Regions from separate parts of the Allobosea sp. GW822-FHT05A11 genome, predicted to be linked through region 3. Evidence: riboswitches for the same ligand, from Rfam matches in the RefSeq annotation. Region 3 holds a riboswitch; each other region holds the start of a gene.
The links. Region 3 has a riboswitch for thiamine pyrophosphate ahead of AC1RLU_RS13660 (LuxE/PaaK family acyltransferase). Riboswitches for the same ligand answer to the same signal wherever they lie in the genome.
Positions count from the first base shown of each region.

Region 1: linked by a shared signal. The riboswitch ahead of thiC (phosphomethylpyrimidine synthase ThiC) and the one ahead of AC1RLU_RS13660 (LuxE/PaaK family acyltransferase) in region 3 are both predicted to bind thiamine pyrophosphate.
Region 2: linked by a shared signal. The riboswitch ahead of thiO (glycine oxidase ThiO) and the one ahead of AC1RLU_RS13660 (LuxE/PaaK family acyltransferase) in region 3 are both predicted to bind thiamine pyrophosphate.

Region 1 covers NZ_JBXAMI010000006.1:158,283-165,618, forward strand. The annotation lists gene AC1RLU_RS20435 (hydroxyethylthiazole kinase) at 147-887, opposite strand; gene thiC (phosphomethylpyrimidine synthase ThiC) at 884-2,761, opposite strand; TPP riboswitch at 2,841-2,945, opposite strand; gene AC1RLU_RS20445 (hypothetical protein) at 3,016-3,213, opposite strand; gene AC1RLU_RS20450 (hypothetical protein) at 3,262-3,534, opposite strand; gene AC1RLU_RS20455 (OmpA family protein) at 3,708-4,790, opposite strand; gene AC1RLU_RS20460 (hypothetical protein) at 4,801-5,355, shown strand; gene AC1RLU_RS20465 (polysaccharide deacetylase family protein) at 5,947-6,849, opposite strand; gene AC1RLU_RS20470 (dipeptide ABC transporter ATP-binding protein) at 6,861-7,336, opposite strand, start outside.
Region 2 covers NZ_JBXAMI010000002.1:764,599-771,934, forward strand. The annotation lists gene AC1RLU_RS08870 (NADH:flavin oxidoreductase/NADH oxidase) at 1-172, shown strand, start outside; gene AC1RLU_RS08875 (carboxypeptidase M32) at 276-1,769, shown strand; gene AC1RLU_RS08880 (Rdx family protein) at 1,905-2,219, shown strand; gene AC1RLU_RS08885 (thiamine phosphate synthase) at 2,336-2,944, opposite strand; gene AC1RLU_RS08890 (thiazole synthase) at 2,959-3,729, opposite strand; gene thiS (sulfur carrier protein ThiS) at 3,731-3,928, opposite strand; gene thiO (glycine oxidase ThiO) at 3,912-4,907, opposite strand; TPP riboswitch at 4,985-5,086, opposite strand; tRNA gene AC1RLU_RS08905 (tRNA-Ser) at 5,299-5,389, shown strand; gene AC1RLU_RS08910 (Lrp/AsnC family transcriptional regulator) at 5,612-6,070, opposite strand; gene putA (trifunctional transcriptional regulator/proline dehydrogenase/L-glutamate gamma-semialdehyde dehydrogenase) at 6,237-7,336, shown strand, end outside.
Region 3 covers NZ_JBXAMI010000003.1:874,540-881,875, reverse strand. The annotation lists gene AC1RLU_RS13670 (ABC transporter ATP-binding protein) at 1-159, opposite strand, end outside; gene AC1RLU_RS13665 (acyl-CoA reductase) at 149-1,597, opposite strand; gene AC1RLU_RS13660 (LuxE/PaaK family acyltransferase) at 1,603-2,679, opposite strand; TPP riboswitch at 2,766-2,896, opposite strand; gene rfbA (glucose-1-phosphate thymidylyltransferase RfbA) at 2,990-3,865, opposite strand; gene rfbD (dTDP-4-dehydrorhamnose reductase) at 3,868-4,773, opposite strand; gene rfbC (dTDP-4-dehydrorhamnose 3,5-epimerase) at 4,773-5,330, opposite strand; gene rfbB (dTDP-glucose 4,6-dehydratase) at 5,344-6,399, opposite strand; gene pcaF (3-oxoadipyl-CoA thiolase) at 6,636-7,336, opposite strand, start outside.

The DNA.
Region 1 (7,336 bases), on a different contig from region 3:
CCGCTGCGCAGACACGGGACCGCATGACGAGAGGGCGCCTTTCAAGCGCGCGCCCTGCCCGAGAGGGCGCCTTTTCCTGCGGACGGTCCCGCATCTGCGCAGCAGCACTTGCGTGCCGCAGCGCGTGCGGGATGACAGCGGTGGCTTCAGCTCATCCGGGCCGCGAGCGAGGCCTCGTCGAGCCCGGCGAGCGCATCGATCAGATGCATCGCGAAGCTGCCGGGCCCGGCGGCCCGTTCGGCCGCGATCTCGCCGGCGATACCATAGGCCGTGAGCGCTGCCGCCGCCGCGATCATCGGGTCCGGCTCGACCGCCCGGCAAGCCGCGACCAGCGCGCTCGATGCGCAGCCGAGGCCGGTGACCTTCGTCATCCACGCATGGCCATGCGCCACCGACAGGCTCCGGCCTTCGGTCTCGATCCGGTCGACCGCGCCGGTGGTGACGCGCACGATATCCCGCCTCAGTACGAAAAGTGGCTCCAGCACGGCCATTTCGGTGGCATTGCCGCGCACCAGCACGTGGAACGATGCCAGGACGTCGCCGACCAGCCGCAATCTCAGGGGTGAGAGCTCGACGAAGACGGGGTCGAGCACCAGTGGAATGCGGTGCTTCTGCGCCACGGCCAGGAGCTTCGGGATGGCCCGCTCGCCCTCCGGGCTGATCGTGCCGAGATTGATCAGGATCGCGCCCGCGCCCGCCGCGACGGCCGCGACCTCGTCGGGGTGGCCGGCCATCGAGGGCACCGCCCCGAAAGCCAGCAGCATGTTGGCGGTGACGTTCTGCGCCACCGTATTGGTCAGGCAATGGACGCGTGGGCGGCGTTCTGCCACCCGCGCGAGGATCGATGCGACGCCGGCGGCGTCGAGCTTTTCGCTGAAAGCGCTCATTCTGCCGCAGGTAGATAGATGCTGCCGCCCTTGTCGAGGAATTCCTTCGACTTGGCGGCCATGCCCTCGTCTGCAAGCGCCTCCAGCGCCTTGCGCTCGTTTTCACCCATGGCCAGCACCTCGGCGCGCAAATCCTGCGTGATCTTCATCGAGCAGAATTTCGGGCCGCACATCGAGCAGAAATGCGCGACCTTGTGGGCGTCCTTCGGCAAGGTTTCGTCATGGAATTCGCGGGCCGTGTCGGGGTCGAGTGCCAGGTTGAACTGGTCCTCCCAGCGGAAGTCGAAACGGGCGCGGCTGACCGCGTCGTCCCGGATCTTCGCCGCCGGATGGCCCTTGGCGAGATCGGCGGCATGGGCCGCGATCCGGTAGGTGATGACGCCGGTCTTGACGTCGTCGCGGTTCGGGAGACCCAGATGCTCCTTCGGCGTGACGTAGCAGAGCATGGCGCAACCATACCAGCCGATCATCGCAGCCCCGATGCCCGAGGTGATGTGGTCATAGCCCGGCGCGATGTCGGTGGTCAGCGGTCCAAGCGTATAGAACGGCGCCTCGCCGCATTCGCGCAATTGCTTGTCCATGTTCTCCTTGATCTTGTGCATCGGCACATGGCCGGGGCCCTCGATCATCACCTGGCAGCCCTTGTCCCAGGCGATCTTGGTGAGCTCGCCCAAGGTCTCCAGCTCGGCGAACTGGGCGCGGTCATTGGCATCGGCGATCGAGCCGGGCCGCAGGCCGTCGCCGAGCGAGAACGAAACGTCGTAGCGGCGCATGATCTCGCAGATCTCGTCGAAGCGCTCGTAGAGGAAGCTTTCCTTGTGATGCGCAAGGCACCAGCGCGCCATGATCGAGCCGCCGCGCGAGACGATGCCGGTGACGCGGTTCGCCGTCAGCGGGACGTAAGGCAGGCGCACGCCGGCATGGATGGTGAAATAGTCGACGCCCTGCTCGGCCTGCTCGATCAGCGTGTCCTTGAACACCTCCCAGTCGAGCTTGATCGGATCGCCGCCGACCTTCTCCAGCGCCTGGTAGATCGGCACGGTGCCGATCGGCACCGGCGAATTCCTGAGGATCCAGGAACGGATGTTGTGGATGTTGCGGCCGGTGGAGAGGTCCATCACCGTGTCGGCGCCCCAGCGGATCGCCCAGACCAGCTTCTCGACCTCCTCGGCGGCGCCCGACGTCACAGCCGAGTTGCCGATATTGGCGTTGATCTTGACCAGGAAATTGCGGCCGATCGCCATCGGCTCCAGCTCGGGGTGGTTGATATTCGCGGGGATGATCGCTCGGCCGCGCGCGATCTCGTCGCGGACGAATTCGGGCGTGACGAATTCCGGGACGCTGGCGCCGAAGCTCTCGCCATCGGCATGGCGTTCGCGCGCGCCCTCCAGCATGGCGGCCCGGCCGAGATTCTCGCGATGCGCGACATAGATCATCTCGGGGGTGACGATGCCGGCCTTCGCGAACTCGTATTGCGTCGTCATCTGGCCTGGCTTCGCCTCGAGGATCGGACGCTCAGCCGGACAGGCGGGAACGAGCTGCGCTTCGCTGATATGGCCGTTATCGGCGGCCGTCACAGCGCGTCCGGGCACAGTCTGGAAGCCACGCGCATCGAGCCAGGCGCGGCGCGGCTGATTGAGGCCGGCATTGAGATCGATCTTCGCATCGGTCTCGGTGAAGGGCCCGGACGGATCGTAGAGCCGTACCGGTGGCTCGGCATCCGTCGTCAGCACGACCTCGCGGAAGGGCACGCGCATCTCGGGATGCTCGGGCGCCGCGACATAGATCTTGCGCGAGCCGATGATCGGCCCGGTCGTCACGCTCTGGGGAGCGGTCTTGACGCTGTTCTTCTGGGGTTTTGCGTGGGCATTCATAAGGGGATCTCCTCCTTGGTACAGGTCAGGAGATCCGGCGTCGAAGCGGTTCAAGCGCTGTGATGCGGGTGCAGGCCAAGGCTGCACCGCGTTCCAGTCCCTCCGCCGGTATGACCCGGATCAGGTTCGATGGGTTCAGCTTCGAAAGCCGTCTCAGCCCTTGCGGGCACCCCTCGGAACGCGGACGAGGTTAGGCGCAGCGCCGCCGCTTGGCAACGGGCTGTGCAAAGGTCTGGTCGGATTGGACGGAGGGCTCAGACAGTCAGGTCGACCAGCGTGCCCTGCCCGGCCGGCAGCGCGGCTTGCGTCTGCTCGGCGCTCTGCTGGAGCATGGCGACCAGAGCCTGATCGGCCTGCGCATTCTGCCTGAGCATCTCGACGGACAGCGCCTGCTGGGTCGAGGCGGCCTGCATCGTGACGATGCTCTGGGCAAGGGAAACGGTGTCGCTCATGGCGGGCACCCTAGCCGGGCAACCCTACCAAATCCTCAACCCGGTTGCTCAAGGTGCGATGATCGAGGGCACCGGCTTGGGCATCGGCGGATCGCGCTCGGGCCGGACCTGCGCCTTGTCCTCGCCGGTACCGCGCTTTTCGTCGCGGGGCGCCATAGTGTTGGGCGTCGTCGGACGAGCCGCCTCCCCCGATCGCGGCGCCGGCGGCACGCCGGGAGCCTGCGGTCTGGCCGGAGGCGATACCGTCTGGGCCTGCACCGGCACTGCACCAGGCAGGCTGGCGGCCAGCAATCCAGCCAGAACCGGAACGAACTTTCTCATGGCGGCATCTCCCTTCGGCCTGGACCATTGCTTGTCGCATTTTCTTCACGCGAACCGGTGCCCACCTCGCTTGAAAATGCTCTGTCCTCCGCAAATGAAACAGGCGCAGGGAACGGGTGTTCCCTGCGCCTGCGGAAGAGCGGGGCTGCCTGGAGAGCCGCCCCGCCCGGGTGTCACTGGTTCTGGCCGTTGAGCAGCGGCGTGATGCGCCGGAGCGTGACGCGCCGATTCTCGCGGGAAGCCTCCTGCGTGTTCACCTTCAGATACTGCTCGCCATAGCCCTGGGTCGTCAGGTTTTCCGGCGGGATCTGGAAGTCGCGCGTCAGGATCTCCGCGACCGACTGCGCCCGGCGATCGGAGAGCGAGAGATTGTCGATATCGGCGCCGACAGCGTCGGTGTGGCCTTCGACGAGGAAGACCTCGTTGGGCGAGCGCTGCAGCGCGCGCTTCACCGAATCCGCGATCACCGAAAGGCGGCGCGCCTGATCCTGCCCCACCTGCCAGGAGCCGGTATCGAAATTAATCGTATCGATATCGACGCTGCGCATGCGGGCGCGCAGATCCGGCGAGTAGCGGACCTCGTCCAGCGTGTAGCGGCGCGGAATCGCGGCGATCGGCGGGGCGATGATCGTCTCGTAGATCAGGTCCTCGTCGGCCTGGTCCGCATCGACGATATAGCGCTCGCGCGGGATCGGCAGCGGCGGCGGCGGGAGCACGACGACATCATCGGCAAAGCGCCCCGGACGGTCGCGCAGCGTGTTGTCGATGATGATCACCTCGCGGTTGTCGCGGTCGATGCGCGTGCGGCGGATCAGCCGGCCCTGCTCGTCCGTGACGGTGACGATCCGCGTGCCGTCGGGGCGCTCGAAGATCGTGCGGTTCTCGTCGCCACGGCGTTCGGAGCGGCCCTGCCAGCCGAGATCGCGGAAGCGCTGGTCCTCGTCGCGGCGGATGATGGCGCGGCCGTCATCGTCGCGGATGATGGTGCGGCCGGGCTCACGGATGATGGTGAGGTCGCCCTCGCGCTGCTCCCGCCGCTCGCGACGGATGTCGTCGAAGCGCTCGGCGCCCTGCGTCGCCATGATGCCACCGATGACGCCGGCGCCGAGGCCGATCGCACCGGCCACGCCCGGCGAGATGCCGCCGCGGCGGCCCTCACGCTGGGGCGGCTGGCCGGGGGCTCCGGCCGGCGGCTGGCCCGGAATGGCGCCCGGCTGCGCGGGAGCAGCCGTACCTGGCGCTCCCCCGGAAGGCATACCGGGAGCCGTGCGTCCCGGCTGGACCGGCGCGGCACCGGCGGGCGGCGTCGGGACTGCGGCGCCCGGCTGTGCAGGAGCCGGAGCGCCCGGCGCCCCGGCCGGAGGTGTTCCCGGAGCCGGGCGCGACGGCCGCGTCGGAGCCGTCCCTGCAGGCGGCGTCGGAACGGTCGCATCCGGCTGGACGGGAGCACCGGGCTGCGGCGCCGCGGCCGGCGGGCGCTGCCGGCCCGGCGCAGCCGAAGGCGGAACGGCCGGGCCGCCACGCGGAACCGCAGAGGGCGGCGCGCCGGCGCCGGGCTGGGACGGAACGGCCGGCGCCGTCGCAGGCGGCGTTCCCGGCGGGCGGGGCTGGGTCGGCGCAGCCGAGGGCGGAACCGACGGACCACCTCGCGGAACCGCAGAGGGCGGCGCGCCGGCACCGGGCTGGGACGGAGCGGCCGGCGCCGTCGCAGGCGGCGTTCCCGGCGGGCGGGACTGGGTCGGCGCAGCCGAAGGCGGAACAGCCGGGCCGCCACGCGGAACGGTTGATGGCGATGCGCCGGCCGGCGGCGCGGGCGGCTGAGGCGCGGTACGCGGCGCCGCGGGCACCGTCGGCTCGGCCGGCGGGCGCGGTGGTGTCGGGCGGGCGGCCGGGGCCTCCCGGGGAGATGGCGCGGCATTCGGCGTGGGGCGAGGCGCAGCAGGCACCTCACGCGGCATCGCCGGGCGCTCGGGCTGCGGACGCGCGGCCGGGGGCTCGGCGCGCGGCGCGGGCATGACGGAAGGCTGCGGCCGGGGTGCCGCCGGAGCGGGCTGCATCTGCGGCGGGCGCGGCGCATGCGGCTGGGCGGGGGCGCTCGGGGCAGCAGGGCGTTCCGGGCCACGCTGACCGGGCTGTGCGCCTGGCTGCTGCGGGCGCCGCGGCCCGCGCGGATCATCCTTGTCTCCGGGGGCGGGGGCCTGTGCGACCCGGTATCCGGCCTCGGCGAAGGCCTGCCCGGCTTGCGAAAGGACGAGGGCCGGCAGGACGGTCCCGACCAGCAACCAGCGTTTCGTGCGCATTTTCTTTTCCCGTCGTTCGTTTCAACGTGCAGATATCAGGCCGCCTCCGGCCTGAACCCCCGATGAAGCGAAAACGGCAGGAATCGGGCAGCGGTTCCGCCGCCCTGCCGATTTAGATGCCGGCCTCAGCCTTCACATAGGCCGCGATCTCGGCATGGGTCGCGAACCAGCAATCGCCCTTCGCCTTGGCCAGCCGGACCAGCTCCTCGAGTATCCAGAAGCGCGAGCGATAGGTGATGACATGCGGATGCATGGTCAGCAGGAAGAGCCCGCCATCCGCATAGGCGCCCTCGAACTCGCGGCGGAAGATGTCGAAGACCGCTTCCGGCGACGTATAGGGCCGGAGCGCCTGGAAGCGGTTCATGCTGAGATAGGGTGCGTCGTCGCGGATCCACTCGACCGGCAGCTCGACGATGCCGGTCGCCTCACCCTTCTCGACAATCTCGTAGGGATCGTCATCGGCGAAGAGCGAGCTGTCGTAGAGCAGGCCGAGCTCGCGCTCGATCGCAAGCGTCACCTCGGAAAAGTCCCAGGACGGGGTGCGCATGCCGACCGGGCGGATGCCGGTGACCTTCTCCAGCGTATCGGCCGAGCGCAGATGCAGTTCGCGCTCGTTTGCGGCCGGCACCGCCGTGTTGACCTCGTGAATCCAGCCGTGGAGGCCGATCTCATGGCCGGCACCGACGATGCGGCGCTGCTCTTCAGGATAGAGCAGGGCGGTGACGGCGGGCACGAAAAAGCTCGCCGGGATATCGTGCCGCTTCAGCAGATCGAGGATGCGCGGCACGCCGACGCGGTTGCCGTACTGGCCCCAGGAGAGCCGCCCGACCGACTTGCCGCCATCGCGCAGTTCGTTGGTCTCGTGATCGACGTCAAAGGAGAGGGCGACGGCGCAGCGGGCGCCGTTCTTCCACCTGGCCGGCTTCAGGTTGCGGCCGGCGCGGACCTGCTCGACCTTGCCGCGCCAGACCTCTTCCGGCCATTGCCAGGGCAGGAGTTCGTTGGCGTCGGTCATGGCAGTTCTCCTCAGGTCGTAGCAGTGCCCGGCAGCACCGGCACCGCGGCAAGCAGGCGCTTGGTGTAATCGTGCTGCGGATGGTCGTAGACCTCACCCGCCGCGCCGCTCTCGACGATCCGGCCGCGATACATGATCGCGACGCGGTCGCAGAGATGGCGGACGACCGAGAGGTCGTGCGAAATGAAGATCAGCGTCAGGTCGAGCTCTTGCCGGAGCCGGATCAGCAGGTTGATGATCTGCGCCTGGATCGAAACGTCGAGCGAGGCGACCGGCTCGTCGCAGACGACGACGTCGGGCTGCATCGCGAGAGCGCGGGCGATGGCGACGCGCTGGCGCTGGCCGCCCGAGAACTGATGCGGATAGCGGGCCGCGAAATCGGGATCGAGCCCGACCGCCGCCAGCCATTGCCGGACATAGGTCTTCGCCTGTGCGCGCTCGACGAGCCCGTGCGCCAGCGGCCCCTCGGCGATGCTGTCGCCCACGG
Region 2 (7,336 bases), on a different contig from region 3:
GGCCGAGGCGATCATCGGCACCGGCGAGGCCGATTTCGTCGCATTGGCGCGCGGCATCCTCTACAACCCGCGCTGGCCCTGGCATGCGGCGGCACAGCTCGGCGCCACCGTCAAGGCGCCGAACCAGTATCTGCGTTCGCAGCCGCGCCAATATTCCAAGCTGTTCGCCTGAACCGGACCACCACCGTCATTCCGGCCCGGCGCTGCTGACGCAGCTTGTCCGGGCCGGGAAAAGCGCTTCAATTGCGCTGCCCCTTCCCACATCAGAGAGCCGCATGACCGCCTATTCCGACCTCTCCGCCCATTTCGGCCGCATCGCTGCCCTGTCGAATGCCATCGGCATCCTGCAGTGGGACAACGACGTGATGATGCCGAAGGGCGCGGCCGAGACGCGGGCCGAAAGCATGGCCCTGCTCCAGGTCATGCGCCACGGTCTCTCGACCGATAGCCGCATCGGCGATTGGCTCGGCGAGGCCGAGAGCGACGGCAGCCTCGGCGCCTGGGAGAAGGCCAACCTGCGCGAGATCCGACGCGTCTGGACGGTCGACACCGCCCTGCCCTCCGAACTGGTGGAAGCGTCGAGCAAGGCGATCTCCGCTTGCGAGATGCGCTGGCGCCAAGCGCGGGCCGATGCCGATTTCGCCGGTCTCCTGCCCTATCTCGCCGAAGTGCTAAATCTCCAGCGTCAGATCGGCCGAGCCAAGGGCGAGAAGCTCGGGCTCTCCGCCTATGATGCCCTGCTCAACGATTACGAGCCGGGCGGCCGTTCCGCCAAGATCGACGGGCTGTTCGACGATCTTGCCGCCTTCCTGCCGGGCTTCACGCAGGAAGCGATGGCGGTGCAGGCGCGCCGGCCTGCGTTGCCTGCGCTGGAAGGCCCCTTCGCGACCGAGACGCAGCGGGCGCTGGGGCTCAAGTTCATGGCGGCGCTCGGCTATGATTTCGAGCGCGGCCGGCTCGACATCTCGACCCATCCGTTCTGCGGCGGCGCCGACAACGATGTCCGCATCACCACGCGCTATGACGAGACCGATTTCACCAAGGCGCTGATGGGCGTGCTGCACGAGACCGGCCACGCGCTCTACGAGCAGGGCCGGCCTCAAGCGCATCTCAACCAGCCGGTCGGCGCGGCGCGCGGCATGAGCCTGCATGAGAGCCAGTCGCTGCTGATGGAGATGCAGGCCTGCCGCTCGCGCCAGTTCCTGGCTTACGCCGCGCCGCTGATGCGCGAGAGTTTTGGAGGTGCGGGGCCGGCGTGGGAAAGCACGGCGATGTGGCATCGCTATACCCGCGTCGAGCCCGGCTTCATCCGCGTCGATGCCGACGAGGTGACCTACCCGGCCCATGTCATCCTGCGCTACCGGCTGGAAAAGGCGCTGATTGCCGACGAGATGCCGCTCGCCGAATTGCCTTCCGCCTGGAATGCCGGGATGAAGTCCCTGCTCGGCGTGACCGTGCCCAACGACCGGCTCGGTTGCCTGCAGGACATCCACTGGCCGTCGGGCGGCTGGGGCTATTTCCCGACCTATACGCTGGGTGCGATGACCGCGGCCCAGATCTTCGACGCCGCCTGCAAGGCAGAAGCCTCGATCCTGCCCGGCATCGGCAAGGGCGATTTCAGCCCGCTGGTCGGCTGGCTCCGCACCAATATCCACGGCAAGGGCTCGCTGCTCCAGACCGACGACCTGCTGACTGAAGCCACCGGCCGGCCGCTCGATGCTTCGGTGTTCAAGGCGCATCTGCGCCGACGCTATATCGACGAGGTCTAAGCGCATTCATTTTATTTATTCAAAACAAAGACTTAGAAAAAGCGCCTCATGCCGATCGGCCATGCAGCTTTCGGACTTGCATCGGGGCTTCCGAAGCGGGATGTCGGAGACGACCTCCTGCTTCGGTGACCGCTCATGACCCAGACCAAGCCCGCCCCCCGCATCGCCATCACCTATTGCTCGATGTGCAACTGGATGCTGCGCTCGGCCTGGCTCGGGCAGGAACTGCTCTCGACCTTCGGGCAGGATCTCGGCGAGGTCGCGCTGATCCCGCGCACCGGCGGCATCTTCCAGATCCATTATGACGGCGAGCTGATCTGGGACCGCAAGGCCGATGGCGGCTTCCCGGATTCGAAGGTGCTGAAGCAGCGCGTGCGCGACCGGCTCGACCCCGAACGCAGCCTCGGCCATGTCGACGGGCACACGATGTCGGCCGAGGCGGAGAGCTGAGACGCCCTTTCGTTGGCCGTCATGCTCGGGCTTGACCCGAGTATCTCGGAAACCAGTGCCTTCTCGTCATGAGATTCTCGGGTCGAAGGTTCGCTCCGCCCGAGAATGACGCCCTCTCAGGCCGCGTGCTTCCGCGTCGCCGCAACCCAGGCCTTCAGCCGGCCTTCGGGATCGGCGTTCAGCGTGATGTCGGTCACCGCCGCGACGATATCGGCGCCGGCCTCGAACACACCCGGCGCCCGCTCCAGCGAGATGCCGCCGATGCCGACCAGCGGCAGGTCGCCGATGCGGCGCTTCCAGTCGCCGAGCCGCTCGAGGCCCTGCGGGCCGAAGCGCATCTGCTTCAGGATCGTCGGATAGACGGGACCGAGCGCGACATAATCAGGCTTCGCCGCCAGCGCGCGCTCCAGCTCCGGCTCGTCATGGCTGCTGATGCCGAGCTTCAGGCCGGCCTTGCGGATCGCATCGAGATCGGCCTCGTCGAGATCCTCCTGGCCGAGATGCAGCCAGTCGCACCCCTCGGCGATGGCGAGCTTCCAGTAGTCGTTGACGACGAGCACGCAGCCGGCCGCGGCGCAAAGCGTCTTCGCCCGCGCGATCTCGCGGGCGATCTCGGTCTCGGGCCGGTCCTTGACGCGCAACTGCACCAGCTTGACGCCGAGCGGCAGCATCCGCTCCAGCCAGTCGGCGCTGTCGAAGATGGGGTAGAACGGATCGAGCTTCATGCGGGAGCGATCTTTCAGGCCAGGAAGGCTTTGCCCATGACGGGCGTGGAGGGAGCGGCCATGTCGCGCGCCTCGATCGGTTGCGCGGCAAAAGCCTGACGACCGGCGCGGATGGCGAGCGAGAAGGCCTCCGCCATCGCGGCGGGATCGCCCGCCTTGGCGACTGCGGTATTGAGCAGGATGCCGTCATAACCCATCTCCATCGCCTGCGCGGCATGGGACGGCAGGCCGATGCCGGCATCGACGACAAGCGGCACATCCGGGAAATGCTGGCGCAGGCTGCGCAGGCCATAGGGGTTGTTGAGCCCCCTGCCCGACCCGATCGGCGCACCCCATGGCATCAGCACCTCGCAGCCGGCATCGAGCAGGCGCCCGCCGACCACGAGATCCTCGGTCGTGTAGGGAAAAACCTTGAAGCCGTCATCGGCGAGAATGCGCGCGGCCTCGACCAGCGCGATCACGTCCGGCTGGAGCGTGTCGTCCTCGCCGATCACCTCGAGCTTGATCCAGTCGGTACCGAAGACCTCGCGCGCCATCTGCGCCGTGGTCACGGCTTCCTTGACGGTGTGGCAGCCGGCCGTGTTCGGGAGCACCTTGACGCCGAGCTCGCGGATCAGCGCCCAAAAGGCCTGGCCGGCCCCCCCGGAGGATTCCCGCCGCAGCGAAACGGTGACGACCTCGGCGCCCGAACGCTTCACCGCCTCGGCCAGGATCGCGGGCGACGGGTATTGCGCCGTGCCGAGGAACAGCGGGTTCTGCGGCTCGAAGCCATAGAAGGACGCCATCTCAGCCTCCCTGCATCGGCGCGACGATCTCGATGCGGTCGCCTTCGCTTAGGGCCGTTTCGGCGCGCTTGCGGGCCGGCACGAAATCGCCGTTCACCGCGGTCGCGACGATGCGGCCGCCGAAGCCCAGCTCCGCCAGCGCCTCGGCCAGCGTCTTCGCCGCGACGTCCTGCGGGGCGCCATTAAGCAGCAAGGTCATGCAGCATCTCCGGTGTTGCTTGCGGGTTCAGCACGGCATCCGCCGCCATCCGCGCCATGGCGGGGCTGAGCAGGAAGCCGTGGCGATAGAGCCCGTTGACATGGATCACGCGGCCGCGACGCGTCAGCCGCGGCAGGTTGTCGGGAAAGGCTGGGCGGGCATCGGTGCCGATCTCGACCACCTCCGCCTCGCCGAAAGCAGGGTGCAGCGCATAGGCCGCGCCGAGCAGTTCCAGCATGGCGCGAGCGGAGATGCGACGCCGCTCGCCGCTCTCGATCATCGTCGCGCCGACCATGAAGAGCCCGTCCGCGCGCGGGACGATGTAGAGCGGAATGCGCGGATGCAGCAGCCGGACAGGGCGCGACAGGCTGATATCGTCGCTGCGCAGCAGCAGCATCTCGCCTTTTACTCCGCGCAGGCCCGGGAGGACATCACGCGCCGCTAGCCCCCGGCAATCGAGGGCGATATCGGCATCGAGATCGACGGGCTCGACGGCGCTGTTGAAATGGATTGTGCCGCCGTTCGCGAGGAGGCGCTCAGCCAGCGCGGCGATGGCTTCACGCGGATCGAGATGTCCTTCACCCGCAAAGAACAGGCCGCGCGAAAACCGTCCGGCGAGATCGGGCTCGAGCACGGCGATGGCCTCGCCATCGATCTCCTCGAAATGGCTCGTGCGCTGCCCGAAGCGGCGCAATTCCGAACGATCCCGGCTCGGCGCGACCACGAGCGTGCCGTTGCGGACGACCCCACCGGCATGGCGCTCCCACCAGTCGGCCGCCTGCTGGCCGAGCCGGATCACCGGCTCCTCGGCGCTTTCGCCCTCGCACCACGGCGCCAGCATGCCGCCAGCAAACCAGGAACAGGCTTCGGCACCGATGCGCGGACCGCGCTCATGGATGGTGACCTGTGCGCCGCGCGCCAGCAATTCGGTGGCGCAGGCCAGGCCGACGACACCAGCGCCGACCACCGCGACGTTCAGGCTGGAATGAGGGCGTTCTGCCGTCATGCTCTTCCCTGCTCCCGGGAAGGCAGCGGCCTGGGCACGAGCAAAGTGTCTGCGAGCCGAAGACCGTTCCCTTCGCCGGCATTACCCGGATCAGGTACGATGGGTTGGCGCTGACCACGCCTCTCAGCCTCTCGGCACCCCAACGGACAGGCTCAATCTAATGGCTGCCCTGCGGCGGAGCAAGGCGAGCCGGCGCAGGGCTTGGTTGTCAGAGACGCCGCTTTGCGGAGGCCAACTTCTGATGTGCCCTCCCTTCACACGGGAGTGCTCGGTGGCCCACTGAGGAGCATGCACAGGCGAAGCGAAGGAAGTTGCCGACGAGGCTTGTCAAACGGCTCTGCAATCGGGCATAGAGCCTCTCGCCGGAGACGTGGCCGAGAGGCTGAAGGCACTCGTTTGCTAAATGAGCATACCCCACAAGGGTATCGAGGGTTCGAATCCCTCCGTCTCCGCCACTCTTTTTCTGCCCCTCCTTCGTTCGCTTGAACTTGAATTCGCACGCGGTTGCGTCGCACGGGCGCGCGCATTCTCATGCATCGGCGAGCGTCCGATCGGGCCTTGTTCATCGCTGTGGCGATCTCCCAGCCCGGCAGGTGCGCTGGTCGGCGGCTGGATTGGGTCGTCGCGATCAAGCAGGGCCGCCGACCGGCGATGCCGACACCGCAAGCGCGAGGGCCTCACCAGGTTTCCTTGACCGTTTCCATCGCGACATTGGTCGAGGTGTTCGCGACATGGGGCAGGTTCGAGATCTTCTCGCCCAGCACGGCCCGGTAGCGCCGGATATCCGGCGTGCGGATCTTCAGGAGGTAATCGAAGCGGCCCGCGATCATGTGGCACTCCTCGACCTCCCTGATTTTCTTGACCTCCTCGTTGAATTTCGTCAGCGCCTTTTCCGTGGTGTCGGACAGCTTGACCTCGGCGAAGGCGATGTGATCGAGCTTCAGCTTCGCCGGATTGAGCGTCGCCCGGAAGCCTTCGATATAGCCGTCGTCGACAAGCCGGCGGAACCGGATCTGGCACGGCGTCTTGGAGAGGCCGATCCGCGCGCCGAGCTCGGCGATCGAGATCCGGCCATCCTCCCTGAGCACGTCCAAGATCTTGCGATCAAGCGCATCCAAATCGCCTTCGATTGGCATTTCCTTAGGCTTTTTCACTTGCAATCCTCAAATCTGAAGTCTGAACGGACTGCAGGATAACAAAATTTAGACCGCCTGAGAATCGCGCTCATGATAAGCTCCCGCGCAAAGAACGGGAGAGGGTATCGCCCCCGGCCCGTCGCGTTCGAACCCGCCGGGACAAGCCATGAGCCAAGCCACCGCTGCCGCCGCCAACACCGCCTCCAGCCCGGCGCCTTTCGAGGGCTTCGCTCCGCCGATCCGCGAGCAGTCGGCGCTGCGCCAGGCGATCACCGCCGCCTATCGCCGGCCTGAAACGGAGTGCCTTCCGCCCCTGCTGGCGGCTGCGAAGCTGGCGCCAGCGAGCAAGCAGGAGATCGCGCGCACGGGGCGCAAGCTGATCGAGGCGCTGCGGGCCAAGCACAAGGGCACCGGCGTCGAGGGGCTCGTCCAAGAATATTCGCTCTCCAGCCAGGAGGGCGTCGCGCTGATGTGCCTCGCCGAGGCGCTACTGCGCATCCCAGACACCGCGACGCGCGACGCGCTGATCCGCGACAAGATCGCCGATGGCGACTGGAAGTCCCATGTCGGCGGCGGCAAATCGCTCTTCGTCAATGCTGCGACCTGGGGCCTCGTCGTCACCGGCAAGCTGACTTCGACCGTCAATGACCGCAGCCTCGCCGCCGCCCTGACCCGCCTCATCGCTCGCGCGGGCGAGCCGGTGATCCGGCGCGGCGTCGACATGGCGATGCGGATGATGGGCGAGCAGTTCGTCACCGGCGAGACGATCGACGAGGCGCTGAAGCGCGCCCGGCCGCTGGAGGCGCGCGGCTTCCGCTATTCCTACGACATGCTCGGTGAGGCGGCGACCACCGCCGCCGATGCCGCGCGCTACTATCGCGACTACGAGAACGCGATCCACGCTATCGGCCGGGCCGCGAACGGGCGCGGCGTCTTCGAAGGCCCAGGCATCTCGATCAAGCTCTCGGCCCTGCATCCGCGCTATAGCCGCGCGCAGGCTGGCCGCGTCATGAGCGAGCTGCTGCCGCTCGTGCGTGAGCTCGCGCTGATCGCCAAATCCTACGATATCGGCCTCAATATCGATGCCGAGGAAGCCGACCGGCTGGAGCTCTCGCTCGACCTGCTGGAGGCGCTGAGCTTCGATAACGCGCTGCAAGGCTGGAACGGCCTCGGCTTCGTGGTGCAGGCCTATGGCAAGCGCTGCCCCTTCGTGCTCGACTGGATCATCGATCTCGCCCGCCGCTCAGGCCGGCGCATGATGGTGCG
Region 3 (7,336 bases):
GGTGGTCTTGCCGCAGCCGCTGCGGCCGAGCAGGCAATGGATCTCGCCGCGCGGGATCGTCCAGTCGATCGCATCGACAACGGCCGGGCCGGTTGCGTCATAGCGATAGCTGGTACGTTCGATCGTGACGAAACCGGTTTTGGTGGGGTCAGTCGACATAGGGCGCAAACCCCTCTGCCGCGGCTTCCGCCAATTGTTCGATCTCGGTGAAGGTGACGAGGTCGAGCAGGCTGAAGCGCCCGTCATGGTGCCAGCCCGCCTCCGGCGCGGTCATGCGGCCGAGCGGGGCGATGCGGCTGACACCGATTGCGCCAAGCTGTTCGGAAAGCCGGAACAGCCGCTCCGGCGATGCGGCGATGCCGGCTGTCTGCAGGAAGCTGCGATAGGGGGCGACGAGGGCAGGGACATTGTCGAGGTTCTCGACCGCGACCAGCTTGAGCGTGCGGTTCAGCCCGGTCGGGCTCAGGGCCTCCTGGGTCTCGACATGGACGACGTTCCAGGGATCGGACAGCTCGCCGAGAAGTTCGGCGGTGCCATCCATCGCGCGGGTTTCCTGCGCCCCGCGCCATGATGCGATCGAGGAGGCCTCGTCTTGCGAAAGCGCGCGGCGCGGATGGCGGGAGGAGAGGGAGCTGAGTTCCTGCGCGACGTAGCGGGAGAACTCTGCAGGGCTGACCTTGCCGCCGCGCTCGACGAAGAGCATCTGCGGCGAGTAGCAGCCCTGCTGTTCGTAGCGGGTGACGTCATGCGCCGCGAGCCGGGCCAAGGTAGGAGCCTTGCGGCTGTCGAGCGCCTCTCGCGCGATCACGCCGAAGCCGATCTTGTGGCCATGCGGCAGGAAGCGCGTGGTGATCGGCAGCTTGGCGCGCAGGGCCGTCAGCGTCTCGTTGCCGCCATAGGCCATGACGGTGTCCGCCTCGCGCAAGAAGACCGGCTCGGCCGCCGCTTCGCCGCCCTTCCACCAGGTGATCGCGAGGCATTCGCCGATCTCGGGATCGATCTCGGCCAGCAGGCTCGCGAACCAGCCGGCGGTCAGCGGCTCGGCCGAGGCGAGCTTGCCGACACCGCCGGCCTTGACCAGCAATCCGCAGATCAGGCTCCAGAGCGAGAGCGCGGGCACATTGCCGGCCCAGATATGGAGCAGAAGCCCCGGCCCATGGGCGCGCAGATAGCCGCCCTTGGGCGTCGGCTGGAAACGGTCGAGCACGCCGGGATTGGCGAAATCCTCGGCAAGGAAGCGCAGGAGCTGCGGCTTGCGGAAGGTCTTGAGATAGCCGGTCAGGCCAAGGCGCACCGTCTCGCGATCATAGCCGGTGACGATCGGCAGCAGATGTTCAGCCTTGCGCCGCAGCGGGTGCTCGCGATCGAGCAAGCGCGCGATGGCGGCATCGATCGCCGTGACGATGCGGGCTGTCTCCATCCGCTTCAGCCGGGCGCGCGCGTTGTCGCGCACGTGAGCACAGAGCGCCGCGGCCTGCACTTCGTCGAGCTCCGGCAGCGCGATGGCGACGCTCTCGCCCCAGGCGCTATGGCTAACTTCGCGCCAGCGCAGCGCCGCGCGGTTCAGGCCCGGCAGATGACCCGCATGCTCGATCACCGTCGTCAGCCTCGTGCCGCTGCGAGGAATTCGGCGACGGCGACCGAGCAGCCCTTCGAGGCCTCGCCATCGACGCGGCCGAGCAGCTTGAATCCGCCGGGCACGATCTCGCCGGCATCCTCGGTCAGGATCGCCGCGACGCAATTGAAATGGGCGAGGTCGTGATGGACGATCACGCCGCGCTCGCCTTCGGGCAGGTCCGCGCCGGTCAGCGGGTCGACGACGCGGCTGCGGATCCAGTGCGGGCCGGATTTGACCGACGGGCAGACGGCATTGCCGTCGTCATAGAGCTGTGAGCTCAGCTCAGTCATCCCGTACATGTTGATGCAGGACGCGCGCGGCACGCCGAAGGCGGCGCTGAGCCCGTCATAGAATTCGTCGGGCCCGAGTTCGCGCGACTGGCCCTTGAAGCCGCCGGTATCGAGGATGCGGCTGCCCTCCGGCAGGGCGAAGCGTCGGCCGCTGGCCGCGAGCGCGTCCAGCACGGGCACGAAGGAATAGCTCGCGCCGAGCAGGGCATAGGGCTCACCGCTTGTCTCAGCCTGCTCCAGTGCCGACAGAAGACCGTCGAGATCGAGCCCGGCGGCATCGATGAAGGTCTCGGAATCCGCCGTGCCGCATTCGCGCTTGGCGAGCGAGAGATAGGTGGCGAGCGAGGAATTCGGCAGCTCCGCCTCGTTGGGGAAGAGGATGCCCATGCGGATGCGCTCGCGGCCCTGCATGAAGCGCGCGCGGAAATTCGCCAGCATCGAGCGCTTCCAGACGTCGAGCGTCGGATGGTAGCTGCGGCCGCGGATGCCTTGCGTGGTGCCGCTGGTCATGAAGACGTGGCTTGCGGCTTCCGGCGGGCTGCAGCTCAGCGTCAGGTCCTTGAAGGCGGTGATCGGCACGGCCGGGATATCGCGCCAACGCCGGACCGAGAGCGGCGTGCGGCCGCGCTGCAGGCAGAAGCGCTTATAGGGCTCGTTGTTGCGGAACTGATAGGCGAAGACCTTGAGCGCCACGGCCTCGAATTCGGCTTCCGATGCGTCGGGAAGCGCGATGAACGCCAGGAGCGCCGCGATGATCTCGGCTTGCGTCACTTGAAGCCACTCCGTTCGGACGCACACGGCGAAGCCGGGGCGTCGATCGCTGGAGGATCACGAGCGCAAGCTGGAATCAGGGCCTCAAGGCCGCATGTCCCGCATCCCTACGCCGGTATGATCCGGATCAGGTTCGGAGGGTCACCGCGTTGCCTAAGGCTCGAAAGCCCAGCCGGCGGAATCTCAGCCTCCTAGCGAGGCCCCCCTGGGAACGGGAGCAGATGACGAGCGGCGGGCCTTGCTGTCAAGCGATAACGGAGCGGGGCGGGTATCCGTAAGGGGCTTGCCGAGAGAGCCCGGCATCTCCCGCTCAGCCGGCGATATCCCGGGCCATCCGCATGAGGTACTGGCCGTAATCGCCCTTGGCGAGCTTCTCGCCGAGCCGTGTCAGCTGTGCCGTCGAGATCCAGCCCTGTCGTGCCGCGATCTCTTCGGGGCAGGCGATGCGCAGGCCCTGGCGGCTTTCGAGGGTCCGGACGAACTCGCCGGCTTCCAGCAGGCTGTCGGGCGTGCCGGTATCGAGCCAGGCGAAGCCGCGGCCCATCGATTCCACCGAGAGCTGGCCGCGCTCCAGATAGATCCGGTTGACGTCGGTGATTTCGAGCTCGCCGCGCGCCGAGGGCTTCAGCGACCGGGCGATCTCGACCACCTCGGCATCGTAGAAGTAAAGGCCGGTGACGGCCCAGCTCGACTTGGGAACCTCGGGCTTTTCCTCGATCGAAACCGCCTTGCCGGTCTGGTCGAAGGCGACGACGCCGTACCGCTCGGGATCGCGGACATGGTAGGCGAAGACGGTCGCGCCCTCCGTGCGGGCCGTCGCCCGGGCCATCATCTCCGGCAGGCTGTGGCCGTAATAGAGATTGTCGCCAAGAACGAGGGCGGAGGGCTCGCCGGCGACGAAATCGGCGCCGATCAGGTAGGCCTGCGCCAGCCCGCCGGGATGCGGCTGCTCGGCATAGGTGAGGCTCATGCCCCAGTCCGAGCCGTCGCCGAGCAGGCGCTTGAAATGCGGCAGATCGTGCGGCGTCGAGATGATCAGGACGTCGCGGATGCCGGCGAGCATCAGCGTCGAGAGCGGGTAGTAGATCATCGGCTTGTCGTAGACGGGCAGGAGCTGCTTCGACATCGCCAGCGTCATCGGGTGCAGCCGGGTGCCGGAACCGCCGGCCAGGATGATGCCCTTCATCGTTACCTCTGGTCCTTGGCCTGATCTTCGAGAAGTCGTGCGACGCAAGGCCGGAGCGAGCTTTGCCATTCCGGCAGCCGCACCTCATGGGCGAGCGCGAGCTTGCCGCAATCGAGCCGGGAATTGGTGGGCCGGCGCGCCGGCGTCGGATAATCGGCCGTGGCGATGCGCCTGACCCTGACCGGTGCGCGGCCATGCCGTTCGCGCTCGGCGAAGATCGCCTCGGCGACATCGGCCCAGACGGCTTCGCCCGCCGCGCTCATGTGGAACACGCCGCGCAAGTCCGCATCATCCGCCCGCGCAGTCAGGTTGCGCGCCACGGTGAAGATCGCATCGGCGATGTCGAGCGCGCTGGTCGGGCATCCCGCCTGGTCGGCGACGACGCCGACCTCGTCGCGCGTTTCGGCGAGGCGCAGCATCGTCTTGACGAAGTTCTTGCCGAAGGGGCTGTAGATCCAGGCCGTGCGCAGGATGGCGTGGTTGTCGGTGGCGGCCGCGACGGCCTGCTCGCCGGCGAGCTTGCTCGCGCCATAGGCCGAGATCGGGCCGGTCGCATCGTCTTCGCGATAGGGCCGGTCGAGCGCACCGTCGAAGACATAGTCGGTCGAGAGCTGGATCATGGGGATGCCCAGCGCCGCTGCAGCACGCGCCGCTTCGCCGGCAGCCTCGCCATTGACGCGCATGGCGAGTTCGGGCTCGCTCTCGGCCTGATCCACGACGGTATAGGCGGCCGTGTTGACGATCACGTCGGGCCTCGCCGAACGCAGGGCCGGCGCGACCGTCTTCGGGACGGCGAGGTCGAGATCGGGCCGGCGCAGCGCGATGACCTCGACGCCGACGGGCACGCGCTCCAGCATGGCGCAGACGACCTGGCCGGTCCAACCGGTGACGGCGATGCGAAGTGTCATCAGTCGAAATACCGCAGCATCTCGGCGAGGTGCGGATGCTTGCGGTCCTTGTCGGAGAGGGTGAGGCCCGAGAGCGGCAGGCGCCAGTCGATGCCGAGCGCCGGGTCGTCGAAGGCAAGGCCGTGATCGTTCGCGGGCGCATAAGGAGCGGTGACCTTGTAGAGCACCTCGGTATCCGGCTCGAGCGTGACGAAGCCATGGGCGAAGCCGATGGGGACGAGGAGCTGCCTCCAGTTCTCGGCGGAGAGCTCGACCGCGACATGCTTGCCGAAGCTGGGCGAGGAGGCCCGGATATCGACGGCGACATCGAGGATGCGCCCGCGCGTGACCCGCACCAGCTTGTCCTGCGCGCAGGGCGGGGACTGGAAATGCAGGCCGCGCAGCGTTCCGACCGGGGCCGACAGAGACTGATTGTCCTGAACGAAATCGAGATCGAGCCCGGCCTCGGCAAAGGCGTTGCGGCTCCAGGTTTCCGAGAAGAAACCGCGATGGTCGCCGAACTTCTTCGGCGTGATGATCTTGACGGCGGGGATCGCCGTGTCTTCGACGTTCAGCATGTCTTCCCCCCGCTCAGGCCGCGCCGAGGCGTTCGCCACGATAGGTGCCGGAACGGATGTCGCCCCACCATGCCGGATTGGCGAGATACCATTCGACCGTGCGGCGCAGGCCCGTCTCGAAGGTCTCCTTCGGTGTCCAGCCAAGCTCGCGGCCGATCTTGCCGGCGTCGATCGCATAGCGTGCATCATGGCCCGGTCGGTCGGTGACATAGCTGATCAGACGTTCGCGCGGACCCTTCGAGTCGGGTCGGAGTTCGTCGAGGAGGGCGCAGATGGTCTTCACCACCTCGATATTGGTCTTCTCGTTATGGCCGCCGATATTGTAGCTCTCGCCCAGCTTGCCGGTGGTCGCGACGGTGATCAGCGCATCGGCATGGTCGTCGACATAGAGCCAGTCGCGCACATTGAGCCCGTTGCCGTAGACCGGCAGCTTCTTGCCCTCGAGCGCATTGATGATCATCAGCGGGATCAGCTTCTCGGGGAAATGATAGGGCCCGTAATTGTTCGAGCAGTTGGTCATCACCACCGGCAGGCCGTAGGTATGGTGCCAGGCGCGGACGAGATGGTCCGACGCCGCCTTGGAGGCAGAGTAGGGCGAGTTCGGCTGATAGGCCGTGTCCTCGCGGAAGAAGCCGTCAGCACCCAGCGAACCGAAGACCTCGTCGGTCGAGATATGGTGGAAGCGGAAGCGCCCCTTGCGCTCCTCCGGCAGCCCCCGGAAATGCCGCAGAGCTTCCTGCAGCAGCATGAACGAGCCGACGACATTGGTCTCGATGAAGGCGGCCGGTCCGTCTATCGAGCGGTCGACATGGCTCTCGGCTGCCAGATGCATGACGATATCGGGCTGGAAATCGGCGAAGATCGCCTTCATCCGCTCCCCGTCGCCGATATCGGCCTGTTCGAACCGGTAGCGGTTGCTGCCGGAGACCGGTTCCAGCGAGGCGAGGTTGCCGGCATAGGTCAGCTTGTCGACGACGCAGACCTCGTGCTCCGTCTCGCCGATCAGCTTGCGCACCACCGCCGAGCCGATGAAGCCGGCGCCGCCGGTCACGAGAAATCTCAGAGGCATAAGAGGTAATCCTGGCGGCCGCGATCGCGAAGGCGCGGAGAATGAGCGGACGAGGCGCACGCGCCCGGATCGGCGGTTCTGGCCGTCGGTCTCAACTCATACCCCCCTTTCACCTTGCGGCCCTATCATGAACTGCCTTTGCGCGACAGCGAAACGCCCGAACCGCGGCGAAACAAAGGCCCCTTATGGTTAGGGGGCGGAGCCTGTGGTGCGGGAAAAACCGGCCGTGACGGCGCCTACGCCCGTTCCAGCGCCACTGCGATGCCCTGGCCGACGCCGATGCACATGGTGGCGAGCGCGCGCCTCTTGCCGGTCAGGGACAGTTCGAGCGCGGCCGTGCCGGTGATGCGGGCACCGGACATGCCGAGCGGATGGCCGAGCGCGATCGCGCCGCCATTCGGGTTCACATGCGCCCCGTCCTCGGCGATGCCGAGCTCGCGCAGCACCGCGATGCCCTGCGAGGCGAAGGCCTCGTTCAGCTCGACGATGTCAAAATCGGTCGGCTTCAGGCCCAGCCTTTCGCAGAGCTTGCGCGTCGCCGGGATCGGGCCGAGGCCCATGACGCGCGGCGCGATGCCGCCGGTCGCGCCACCCAGAACGCGGGCGATCGGCGTCAGCCCGTATTTCGCGGCGGCCTTCTCCGAGGCGATGATCAGCGCCGCGGCGCCGTCATTGACGCCCGACGCGTTGCCGGCCGTGACGGTGCCGCCTTCCTTGCGGAACGGCGTGCCGAGCTTGGCGAGCTTCTCCAGCGTGGTGTCGCCGCGCGGGTGCTCGTCGATCTCGACGCGGATCGCATCGCCCTTGCGCTGCGGGATCAGGACCGGGACGATCTCCTTAGCAAGCCGGCCGTTCTGCTGGGCGGCGACCGCCTTGAGCTGCGAGCGCAATGCGAAGGCATCCTGGTCGGCGCGGCTGATATGGCAGTCGGCCGCAA